2 regions of the Tepidicaulis sp. genome follow, and region 1 is predicted to be linked to the other one. Evidence: predicted binding sites of a transcription regulator. Region 1 holds the regulator's gene; the other holds the start of a gene.

Evidence for each region. The regulator LexA, encoded in region 1, represses DNA repair genes until DNA is damaged. The targets are predictions, from matches to a motif close to TGTTCNNNNTGTGTTCNG.
Region 2: ACOQOT_RS14670 (adenosylcobalamin-dependent ribonucleoside-diphosphate reductase) is a predicted target of LexA. The motif match lies at 3,248-3,265, and genes of this name have one in related genera.

The regions. Positions count from the first base shown of each region.
Region 1 covers NZ_OZ244942.1:1,474,752-1,480,435, forward strand. The annotation lists gene gltX (glutamate--tRNA ligase) at 1-262, opposite strand, end outside; gene ACOQOT_RS06915 (ComEC/Rec2 family competence protein) at 611-2,665, shown strand; gene lexA (transcriptional repressor LexA) at 2,677-3,378, opposite strand; gene glp (gephyrin-like molybdotransferase Glp) at 3,469-4,671, opposite strand; gene moaC (cyclic pyranopterin monophosphate synthase MoaC) at 4,682-5,161, opposite strand; gene ACOQOT_RS06935 (GNAT family N-acetyltransferase) at 5,164-5,673, opposite strand; gene trpC (indole-3-glycerol phosphate synthase TrpC) at 5,678-5,684, opposite strand, start outside.
Region 2 covers NZ_OZ244942.1:3,077,692-3,083,375, reverse strand. The annotation lists gene ACOQOT_RS14680 (winged helix-turn-helix domain-containing protein) at 1-447, opposite strand, end outside; gene ACOQOT_RS14675 (VOC family protein) at 447-863, opposite strand; gene ACOQOT_RS14670 (adenosylcobalamin-dependent ribonucleoside-diphosphate reductase) at 885-3,176, opposite strand; gene ACOQOT_RS14665 (lysophospholipid acyltransferase family protein) at 3,379-4,101, opposite strand; gene ACOQOT_RS14660 (YdcF family protein) at 4,126-4,761, opposite strand; gene ACOQOT_RS14655 (cell division protein FtsX) at 4,878-5,684, opposite strand, start outside.

The DNA of each region.
Region 1 (5,684 bases):
CCTGGTGCTTTTCCTGGCGCGAGAACTGATAGACCGGCTCGTCGTCCCATCCGAGCTCCAGCCAGTTCAGCCCTTCGAAAATCGCATCGATGGCGCCCTGAGTGGAGCGTTCGCGGTCCGTATCCTCAATACGCAGAAGAAACCGGCCCCCGTGATGGCGCGCAAACAGCCAATTGAACAGCGCCGTGCGGGCACCGCCAATATGCAGATAGCCGGTCGGCGAAGGCGCGAAACGGGTGACGACTTTTTGAGTTCCGGTCATTCTAACGTTCAGCTTTATTTTCAGCGGGGTGACCCGCTGGAATTTCAGTCCTGGTGTGGCGTGAAGGCCCAGCCGCGGACACTGGCCTAAGGCCGAGGAAACCGTTGCGGCAGGGGCGTAAACAGGCTGCCGTTCTTACCACAGGCAAAGGGGGCGTGGTAGCGTTCCGCGCATACTTTTTTCCGGCTTTCCGGGCTCTGCGGGGCGAAATATTCGCGATTTGTTCTTGAGGAGGGGGATATCGCGCTAGGTACCGGAGATATTTGGCCCGCCGGGTCCGGGAGGTGGGGGCTGGGGCGGACCTGGAGGGGGCTCTCCGGCCCGGTTTTTTCCCTATGGCACGGGCTCTTGCGGGAATCGGAGAGGTTCGGCCTCTGGGCGCCGGTTTTCCTGGGGCTCGGGATTCTCCTTTATTTTAGCCTGCGGTTCGAGCCGGCCTGGGGCTGGGCGGCGCTCCTTGCCCTTGCCGCGTTCCTGGCTCAGTGGCGCCTTGCGGCGCGCCCGCTCTTGCGCCTTGCGCTCATAGCGGCGGGGCTTGCCGCGCTCGGCTTTGCGCTCGCGGGGCTGCGCGTCAGCATTATCGATCATTCCCCGCTCACGGGTGAGCTCTCCTACGGCATTTTGCAGGGCACGGTGAGCGCGGTGAGCCGGGAGGGCGACGGGCGGCTGCGCGCCGATGTAGAGATCGAGGCGCTGGAACATGTGCCGGACCCGCCCCGCAAGGTTCGCCTCACCTACCGGGGCTCGGACCCGCGCGCGCTGGCGCTGCGGCCCGGTGACCGGATCGAAGGGCCGGTGAAGCTTTGGCCCAATAGCCTGCCTGCCGCGCCCGGCGGGTTCGATTACGGCAGGGTGCTCTGGTTCGAGGGGATCGGCGCGGGCGGCGTCATGCTGGGCGCGCCGGAAATCCAGGGAGAGGCGGAGGGCGTGTTTGTTGCCGCCCGTAGAGCACTGCATGCGCTGCGCCAGGCTATCGGCGCGCGGGTGCTCGCCGCCATGTCGCCCGACACCGGCGCGGTCGCCGTTGCGCTGATGACCGGCGAGCGGGCTTATTTGCCGCAAGAGGTGGAAGAAAATTTGCGCGCCTCGGGCCTTGCCCATGTGCTGGCGATTTCCGGTCTTCACATGGCGCTGCTGACGGGCGCGCTCTTCGGAGGCTTGCGCCTTCTCATGGCGCTGGTGCCGCGCCTTGCGCTGCATTACCCGGTGAAGAAATGGGCGGCCGGGCTCGCGCTTGCAGGTGCCGCCGCCTATCTCGTCATTTCCGGCATGAGCACGGCGACCCAGCGCGCCTTCATCATGATCGCGCTTGTGCTGCTCTCGCTCATGCTCGACCGGCCGGCCATGACCATGCGCAATGTGGCGCTTGCCGCTTTTGCGCTTCTGGTGCTCCGGCCCGAAAGCGTGCTCTCTGCCGGTTTTCAAATGTCCTTTGCCGCCGTGACGGCACTGGTTGCGGTGTATGAAACCCGCGCCGCGCAGCTCAATGCTTTGCTCGCGGATTGGCGCGCCCGCGGGCCGCTGCAGCTTGCGCTGCTTTATGGGGCCGGGCTCTTGCTGACGAGTTTCATTGCCGGGCTCGCCACGGCACCCTTTGCCGCGTTCCACTTCAACCGTGTCGCCGCCTATGGCCTCGCAGGCAATCTCCTTGCCATGCCGCTTGTCGCGCTGCTCGTCATGCCTTTTGCCGTTGCCGCTTTCGCGCTCATGCCTTTCGGGCTCGAGGCCTGGCCGCTCGCCATTATGGAGCTCGGGCTTGAAGGATTGCTTGCTGCTGCTGCCACCGTTGCCGCGTGGCCGGGCGCGGTGCGCGGCGTGCCGGGCGGACCGGAGGCCGCCTTGGGGCTCGTCACTTTGGGCGGGCTCTGGCTTGCCTTATGGAAGGGGCGGGTCCGCTTTGCCGGCAGCCTCTTTCTTGCGGGCGGGCTTCTTCTTTGGGCGCTTGCGCCGCGCCCCGATATTCTCATATCCGAAAATGCCCGCCTTATTGCGGTGCGGGGCGAAGACGGCAAGCTCATCCTCAATGCATCGCGCCCGGCCTTTCAGGCTTCCATCTGGCTGCGGGAGGAAGGCGACACCCGCAGCCCCCGCGCGGCGGCGGAAGAGACGCCCTGGCGCTGCGACGGGCTTTCCTGTCTCTATGAAGCGCCGGGCGCCCCGCGCATCGCTCACATCAAAGACGAGCGGGCACTGCTTGAGGATTGTCCGTGGGCAGACATTATTGTGATGGAAAAAGATGTGGGATGGGGGCTTGATGATAAAGCCTGCCATGCCCGGCTGGTGCTCGATTACGGCGATTTATCGCGCACGGGCACGCAGGCGCTTTATTGGAATGAGGGAAAGCTGACAGTGGAAACGGTAAGGGGCGTGCAGGGCATCCGGCCCTGGACACGCCCCTGGTAGTTTGCAGGCGCTTAGTAGCGGCGCATTAGGCCGACAAGGCGGCCCTGAACCTTCACCCGGTCCGGGCCGAAGATCCGCGTTTCATAGGCAGGGTTCGCCGCTTCCAGCGCAATGGAATCGCCTTTCCGGCGCAGGCGCTTCAAGGTTGCTTCGTAGCCATCGACCAGCGCCACAACGATCTCCCCATTATTGGCCGTATCGCAGCGCTGAATGATCACGGTGTCGCCGTCCAGAATGCCGGCCTCGATCATGGAATCGCCTTTGACTTCCAACGCGTAATGCTCGCCGTTGGAGAGCATGGCAAGCGGTACGGAAACCTGATGGCTTTCCTCCTGCAGCGCCTCGATCGGCGTACCGGCGGCAATCCGGCCCATGACGGAGACGGGTAGGGCATCGTTCTCATTGGCAGGGGCGGGTGCCAGGCTCGCAGCGGGGGCGCCGCCGCCCTCGATCACCTCCGGCTCGAAGCCGCGCCCGCGCGCCAGGCTCGGGGCCGCCGCATCGGGCAGTTTCAGCACTTCCAGCGCCCGGGCCCGGTGGGCGAGGCGGCGGATAAAGCCGCGCTCTTCCAGCGCTGTGATGAGCCGGTGAATGCCCGATTTCGAGCGCAAATTCAGCGCTTCCTTCATTTCGTCGAAGGAAGGCGCAACGCCCGTTTCTTTCAGGCGTTCGTTGATGAACATAAGAAGTTCATGCTGTTTGCGTGTGAGCATGGGTGCGGCCCCAATATCTAGAACAAACGATAAACATTTCACTTGTTCTAGTTTGGTTCTTTTTCCGCGTCAACCCTTCTGTGGATAAAATTACCCTTCAAGGGGGAGGACATTAACCAGCGCCCCGGTTTCCGCGGCTGCCGCATGGGGCGGACGCACGATAAGGCAGCCCGCGCGGGCAAGGCCGGAAAGCATGGAACTGTCCTGAACGGAAAGCGGCTTGGCGCGCCATTCCCCGTCCTCCTCCTCAAGCGCAGCGCGGATGTAGTCCTGGCGCGTGTCATTGGCTTTGAGCGGCACGGCAAGGCGGGCGGGCAAAAGCCGGGGGTGCGCCGCTTGCCGCCCCTGAAGGCGCATCAGCGCGGCGCTGAGGAAAAGCTCGGCGCAGACAAGCGCGGAGACGGGATTGCCCGGCAGGCCGAGAAAAGGTTTTCCCGAGAGCGCACCGAACATCAAGGGCTTGCCTGGGCGCATGGCAATGCGCCAGAAGGCGACGTCGAGCCCGGCGCCGCCCAGCACATCCTGCACGAGATCGTGCTCACCGACCGAGGCTCCGCCCAGCGTCACCACCATGTCGGCGTCTTTTGTAGCGTCCGCTTTTTCCAGAAGGCTTTCCCGGTTGTCCCGTGCAATCCCAAGATCGAGCGGCACGCCGCCGCAGCGGCGGATGAGGGCGGCAAGGCCCGCGCCCGTCGAGGCGACGATTTGCGAAGGGCCCGGCTCCTCGCCCGGAGGCACCAGCTCATCGCCCGTCGCAAAAAATGCAACGCGCGGGCGCCGGTAAACATCGAGCGCAGTATGGTTCGCAGCGGCGGCAAGGGAGAGCGCGGCGGGTCCGAGCAGCGCGCCTTGTTTAAGCACGCTTTCTCCTTCGCTAAAATCGAGCCCGGCGCGGCGGATATGTTTGCCGGGGACGGCCGCTTCCAGAATGCGCACGGTGTCGCCGCTGCGCTCCGTATCTTCCTGAATGACGATAGTGTCGGCGCCCTCAGGCAGCGGCCCGCCGGTGAAAATACGCACCGCCTCGCCGGAGCCTACTTTGCTCTCAAAGGCGCGCCCGGCCGGTGCTTCACCGATCACTTTCAGCTCCGCCGGCACCTTGGCGGCGTCTTCTGCCCTCAGCGCATAGCCGTCCATGGCCGAGGCATCGAAAGGGGGCTGCGTGCGCAAAGCGGCAAGATCGCGGGCGAGCACCCGGTGGCCCGCTTCGGCGAGCGGAATGCGCTCCGCTTCAAGCGGGGCAATAGCAGCGCCGATTTTCTCGATCGCGTCGGCAACGGGAAGAAGAGCCATGAGGAACCTTTTAGCCGGCCTCAAAGGTGCCGGATTTACCGCCCGATTTATGCGTCAGGCGAATGTCGGTGATGCGCATGCCCCGGTCCACCGCTTTCGCCATGTCGTAGATCGTCAGGCACGCAACATTGACGGCGGTCAGCGCTTCCATCTCGACGCCCGTCTGCCCGCTCACTTTCACCGTGGCGCTCACCTCGATGGCAGAGGCCTCCTTGTCGGCTTCAAGTTCGACGGAGACTTTGGAAAGCATCAAGGGATGGCAGAGCGGAATGAGGTCCGCGGTCTTTTTCGCCGCCATGATCCCGGCAAGGCGCGCGATCTCGATGACGTTTCCCTTGGTGATCTTGTTGTCGAGAATGAGGGCAAGCGTTTCCGGTGCCATTTCGATGCGCCCTTTGGCGGTTGCGGTGCGCTGCGTCACATCCTTGGCCGAAACATCGACCATATGCGCCGCGCCCTTGTCATCGAGATGGGAAAGCTTGCCCGCCATGCTTAAAGCTCCTTGCGCATAAAACAGCGCCGGTCGATGGGAAGGCCGCTTTCTTCTTCATGCGCATGAATGATGAAGAAGGCCGGCGACCAGTCCTCCCGCTCTACCACCGAAAATCCCTGGCGGCCATAATAAGGCGCATTCCAGGGCACGTCCGTGAAGGTGGAAAGCGTCACCGCCGGTTTGCCGAGGGCTTTGGCCCAGTCGGAAACGGCGCCGATAAGCCTCCCTCCGAGCCCTTGCCGGCCATGGGCGGTATCGACGGAAATTTCATGGATGAAGACCGAATGGTCGAGCGGCGCGGACATGGCAAAACCGGCCAGCGCGCCGTCTTCCGCCTCGGCCACGAAACAGCCTTTGGCCCGCACGAAGGCGGCCGCCATTTCCGGTTCCATGAATTTATGCGAAAGATGCCCCATGCCGACGGTCTTGAAGAGCTGTCCCGCCGCCACCTCGACGGGGCCGAGAGCGGGAACATCGTCAAGTGTGGCAAGGCGAATTTCGTAGCTCATCGGGTCAGGCT
Region 2 (5,684 bases), 1.6 Mb from region 1:
TTTGTCTTCAAAGTCACGGGCCATGAGCGGGCCTTCTTTCTCGATCCGCTGTTTGACGTTTTTGATGATTTTAGGGCCATGCGGGCCGAGCCGTGTTTTCCAGGCCCCTTGTTTCAGTTTCTGCCGGGCCGCTTTGAAGCGTTCCTGCCAATAGGGATAAAACTCGATGGGGATAAGGCAGGCATCATGGGTCCAATGCTCGAAAAGCGCCTTGTCGCTTTCATGGAGCGTGTGCAAATCCTCGCGTTTGTATTTTTCCGCGCGCGAGAAAAGCATCATGTGATGGGCGCGCTCGACGGCATTGACCGAATCAAGCTGCAGATAACCGAGCTTGCCGATCAGGGCGCGCAGCTCTTTTTTGGGAAGCGGCGCGGCGGGTTTGCGCGTCAGGCCCTGCAAGTCGAGAAGCAGATTGCGGGCCCGGCGGTTGGTGATTTGAAGGGGCATCAGGCAGCGTAAGGTTCGTAGACGAATTCGAGTTTCAGCCCGTCGGGATCGGCGAAAAAGACGGCGTAATAATCCGGGCCGTATTCGGGATAGGCGGCGGGGGCATCCAGAATTTCCGCGCCGATTTCTTTCAGCAGCGTATGGAGCCTGTCCACATCTTCCCGGCTTTGCGCATGCCAGGCGACGTGATGAAGGCCGGGGGCGTAGCGATTGTGTTTCTGGCCCGCGCTTTTCGCTTCGGCGCGCAAAATACCGATGGAGAGATAAGCGCCTGCGGGATGCGCCGCCCAATCGACGCTGTCGGCGTCTTCATCGACGCGGGCATAGCCCATGAAGCCCAGAACGGCATCGTAAAAGGGAGCGGAAATGGCGGGGTCTTTAACGGTCAGGTCGAGATGATGGATGGCGCCGCGCATGGTTGTTTTTATCCTTTGCCCTTAGCTGCATTTCGAATAGCCGCAGGAGGTGCAGGTATCGCAGCCTTCCTGTCGCACCAGCCCGCGTTCACCGCAGCGCGGGCAGCCTTTCATCCCCGTTACCACCGCCCCTTCGAGCAATTTGCCCTCGCTGAGCGGTTTGCCGTCTTGCTTGGCGATAAAACCGATATCGATCATGTGCCGCTCGATCGTCTCGCCGATGGCGGCCAGAAGCGAGGGCACATAGCGCCCGTTCATCCAGGAGCCGCCGCGCGGATCGAACACGGCTTTTAGTTCCTCGACCACGAAAGTGACATCTCCGCCGCGCCGGAAGACGGCGGAGATCATCCGCGTCAGCGCCACGGTCCAGGCATAGTGCTCCATGTTCTTCGAGTTGATGAAAATCTCGAAGGGGCGGCGGCGCTTGTCCTGAATGATGTCGTTCAGCGTGATGTAAATGGCGTGATCGCTTTCGGGCCATTGCAGCTTGTAGGTATAGCCGGGCAGCACCGCATCGCGCTCGAGCGGTTTGGACATATAAACGACGCCGTCTTTCACTTCGAAAACGGGCGCGCCGCTTTCTTCTTCCGCCGGGCTTTCGGCAGGTGAGATCGAGAGCACGGAGCCGCGCACCTCGCTCGGGCGGTAGGTGGTGCAGCCTTTCAGGCCCGCTTTATAAGCGCTGGTGTAAATATCCTTGAACGCCTCGAAGCTTATATCGGCGGGGCAATTGATCGTTTTGGAGATCGAGCTGTCGATATAAGGCTGCACGGCGGCCTGCACGGCGATATGGGCGTCCGGGGTCAGGTCCTGCGCGGTGGTGAAGGCCTCGGGCAGCGGCGCGTCCGCGCCGTGAAGGGCGCGGTATTCGGCAAGGGCGTAATCCACCACCTCTTCCTCGCGCGTGCTGCCATCGGCAAGGCGCACCTTGCGCCGGTAGCTCGGCGCGAAAATCGGTTCGATACCGCTTGAGACATTGCCCGCGAAAAGCGAGATTGTGCCGGTGGGGGCGATGGAGGTCAAAAGCGCGTTGCGGATGCCGTGATGCGCAATCGCATCCTGAAGGTGCTGGGGCAATGCCTTGATGGTTTCCCCTGCGAGATAGGGTTCCTTCTCGAAAAGCGGGAAGGGCCCCTTTTCCTTGGCAAGCTCCACGGAGGCGGCATAAGCGGCGTGTTGCAGCCGGCTCATCCAGCGGTGAATGAGCGTCAGGCTTTCCGGCGCCCCGTAGCGCGCGCCGCACATCAACAGCGCATCGGCAAGGCCCGTCACGCCAAGGCCGATGCGGCGCTTGGCTTTGGCCTCATGTTCCTGCTCGGGCAGGGGAAAGCGCGAGACGTCGATCACATTGTCCATCATCCGCACGGCGACATGGACGAGATCGGCAAGCTCGTCTTCATCGATATGGGCTTCGGCGCCGAAGGGATGTTTGACGAGAGCGGCAAGGTTGAGCGAACCGAGAAGGCAGGCCCCGTAAGGCGGCAGGGGCTGCTCGCCGCAGGGGTTCGTCGCCTGAATGCTTTCGCAATAATGCAGGTTGTTGCGGGCATTGATGCGGTCGATGAAGATCACGCCGGGTTCGGCATAGGCGTAGGTCGATGCGGTGATGTGGTTCCAGAGCGCGCGGGCGCGCAAGGTCTTGAAGACCTTGCCTTCGAAAATGAGCTGCCAATCGCCGTCTTCTTCCACCGCCTGCATGAAGGCATCGGTGACGAGGACGGAGAGATTGAAATTCGTCAGCCGCCCCGCTTCGCGTTTCGCGTCGATGAAATCTTCGATGTCCGGATGGTCGCAGCGCATCGTCGCCATCATCGCGCCGCGCCGCGCGCCCGCCGACATGATGGTGCGGCACATCGCGTCCCACACATCCATGAAACTCAAGGGACCGGAGGCATCCGCGCCCACGCCTTTGACCGGTGCGCCTTTCGGGCGCAGCACCGAGAAGTCATAGCCGATGCCGCCGCCCTGCTGCATGGTCAGCGCGGCTTCCTTCAGATTTTCGAAGATGCCCGCCATCGTGTCCGGAATGGTGCCCATGACGAAGCAGTTGAAAAGCGTGACGTCGCGCCCGGTGCCCGCGCCTGCCAGAATGCGCCCGGCGGGCAGGAACTTGTAATCCTCCATCGCCTGATAGAAGCGCGCCGCCCAGCCCACCCGGTCATGGGGTTCGGCCAGCGCCAGGGCGGAGGCGACCCGGGCCCAGCTATCGCGCACAGAGGCATCGCCCCTGCCGTCTTGGGGGTTTTCATCCGGGCTGCGGAACCGGTATTTCAGGTTCCAGATTTCCTCTGCAATGGCCGGGCGTTCACCCATTTCACTCTCCTTGCGCGGGCGCTCCCGCAGGGCCCTATAAGCTAGGAAGCCGGACCCCTGGCGTCAATGAATGTTCCGTTAATGTTCACGGGTTTGTGGCCCGCCTGCACCAGCCCCTTTCCTAGGGCGCGATAGGCGGGCTTAGTTTAGGCCGGGAGAGTTGCAGGGGTGTTACTTTAGGCGTTGGTGCCGGGGCATCGTTTCAGCCGGAAAAACCGGCCTCGGCCAGAAGCTTATCGGTCGCCGGCTCGATGCGTCCCTCAAGCTCGGCCATGAAGGCCTTGCGGTTCATGCCGGGGGGAATAGGCGGCAGGAATTCCAGCACGATGGTGCCCGGTTTGCGCAGAAACTTGCGGCGCGGCCAGTAGAGGCCGGAATTGAGCGCCACGGGCACGCAGGCAATGCCGAGCTGGCTGTAAAGCCCGGCGACACCGGGCTTGTAAGGGTTGCGCGATCCGGGCGCCGCGCGCGTGCCCTCGGGAAAGATCACCAGATGCCGGTTCTGCGCCAGCGCGTTCTTGGCATGGCGGATGAGATTGCGAAGCGCGCTGGCGCCCGAGGCGCGGTCCACCGGCACCATCTGTGCTTTTATCGAATACCAGCCGTAATAGGGGATATAGAGCAGCTCTTTTTTCAGCACGATCGCCGGATCGTTCAAGATCGCGGCGTAGATGATCGTATCCCACATGGACTGGTGCTTGGAGGCGATGAGCGCGGGCTCCTCCGGCAGGTTTTCCAGTCCCCGCAACTCATAGCGCGTGCCTGCAATGACGCGCAGCAGCCACATGGTCCAGCGCGACCAGGCGCGCATGCAAAAAACGATGACGCCGCGCGGCAGGATGAAGGCCGGCGTTACCGCAATGCAGATCACCGCCGAGGACACATAAAAAACCAGATTGAAAAGCGCGGAACGCAGAAAGAGCACGGGAACCGTCCTATGGAATGCGCCTTAAGAGCCGGGCACCGGCGGGGCGAGATACGTACGGGCGAAGGAGACAAGATATTTCGTATATTCGGAAACGAGAAGCTTTGCCGTGCCCGGATAAGCCCACCAGTCATTGAGGCGGACTTGATCCTGAAAGACGGGATAGCCGGTCAGCTCCGCCTCGGGCATGGCGCTTTGCAGCTCGCGCAGTGCGCGGGGCAGGTGATAGGCGCTGGTGACGACAATGAGCCGCTGCATGGCGTTTTCCTGCGCCCAGGTTGCCGTCTCGATGGCATTGCCGATGGTGTTCTCAGCCCGCCAGTCGAGATCGACGCAGCAATCGAACAGCGCCTGATCGGCTTTCAGCGCGGCGCGCAACTCCTCCCGTGTGACTTCCGGATTGACGCCGGAAACGAGCAGCCGCTTCGCCTTGCCGCTGTCGAGAAGGCCCATGGCTTCGGAAAGCCGCTCGGGCGTGCCGGTTAGCACGACAATGCCGTCAGCCGGGGCAAGGGCTGCGGGCGCTTTCTTTTCCAGCGACTGAATGAAACCGATCAGGCCGATGAGATAGGCCAGAAGCAAGGCAAGCAGCAGCGTGCCTGCCAGGCGGGCAATCCAGCCTGCAGTCCCGTTTCTCGCTTGCCGGCCGGCCTCAGCCATTTCCAGCTCCTCCACTTCGCCTCCGGGGCTTGCGGCGCCTCTCGGGCACCCTGACTTTTACAGTCTATTACTTTCAGTCTATTGCCGGGGAGTATACAGGGGCTGAACGGGCCGCGTCACATCATCCGTCCGAGCACCCTAAGCACGGTAAAGCGGGCCGTGGCGGCCACCACAAGCGCAAGTGCGGCGGGCACCACCATCAGCCAGAGATAATGCAGCGCGGACAGCGAGGGAAGCGGCACCAGAAAGAGCGCCCCGTCCGCTGCCAGGATTTCCATCAGCAGGAATGTGAAGAGCGCAAGGCCGAAGCCGATCAGGCCGCCCCGCCAGCCCAGGTCGAAGAAATGGCGCTGGATTTCGGCGGCGATGAAGCCGTCCCGCGCGCCGCAAAGATGGAGCACCTCCACCACTTCCTGGTTGGCCGAAAGCCCCGCCCGCGAAGCGAAGATGACAAGCGCGATGGTTGTCGCCGAAATGATCACCAGCACCGCAAAGGCAAGAAAGCGCGCCGCGGAGGTGGCCCCCAGAAGATCCTCGATCCATTGACGGTGCGTGTCGAGGACGAGACCGGGAGCGGCATCGGCAAGGCGCGCGGCGAGCGCTTCCATGTCGATCTCTGCGTCTTTGTCGAGTTCCACGTCGATGAGGCGCGGCAGCGGCAGACTGTCCGACACCGTGCCCGTGCCGAGCCAGGGCTCGATCAGGGCGGCGGTTTCTTCCTGCCCGAGCGCTTCGGCTTTCACGATGCCGGGCGTGGCGAGGAGAAGAGAGCGGGCGGCGGCGATCTGATCGTCGGGGCTTACTTCATCGGACGGCTTCACCTGCACGGTCAAGGTGCCGGTGAGATCGCTTTCCCAGCCGCTGGCGGCTTTTGAGACGATAAGTGAGGCCCCGAGCGCCAGGCAGGCCAGAAAACTCATGGC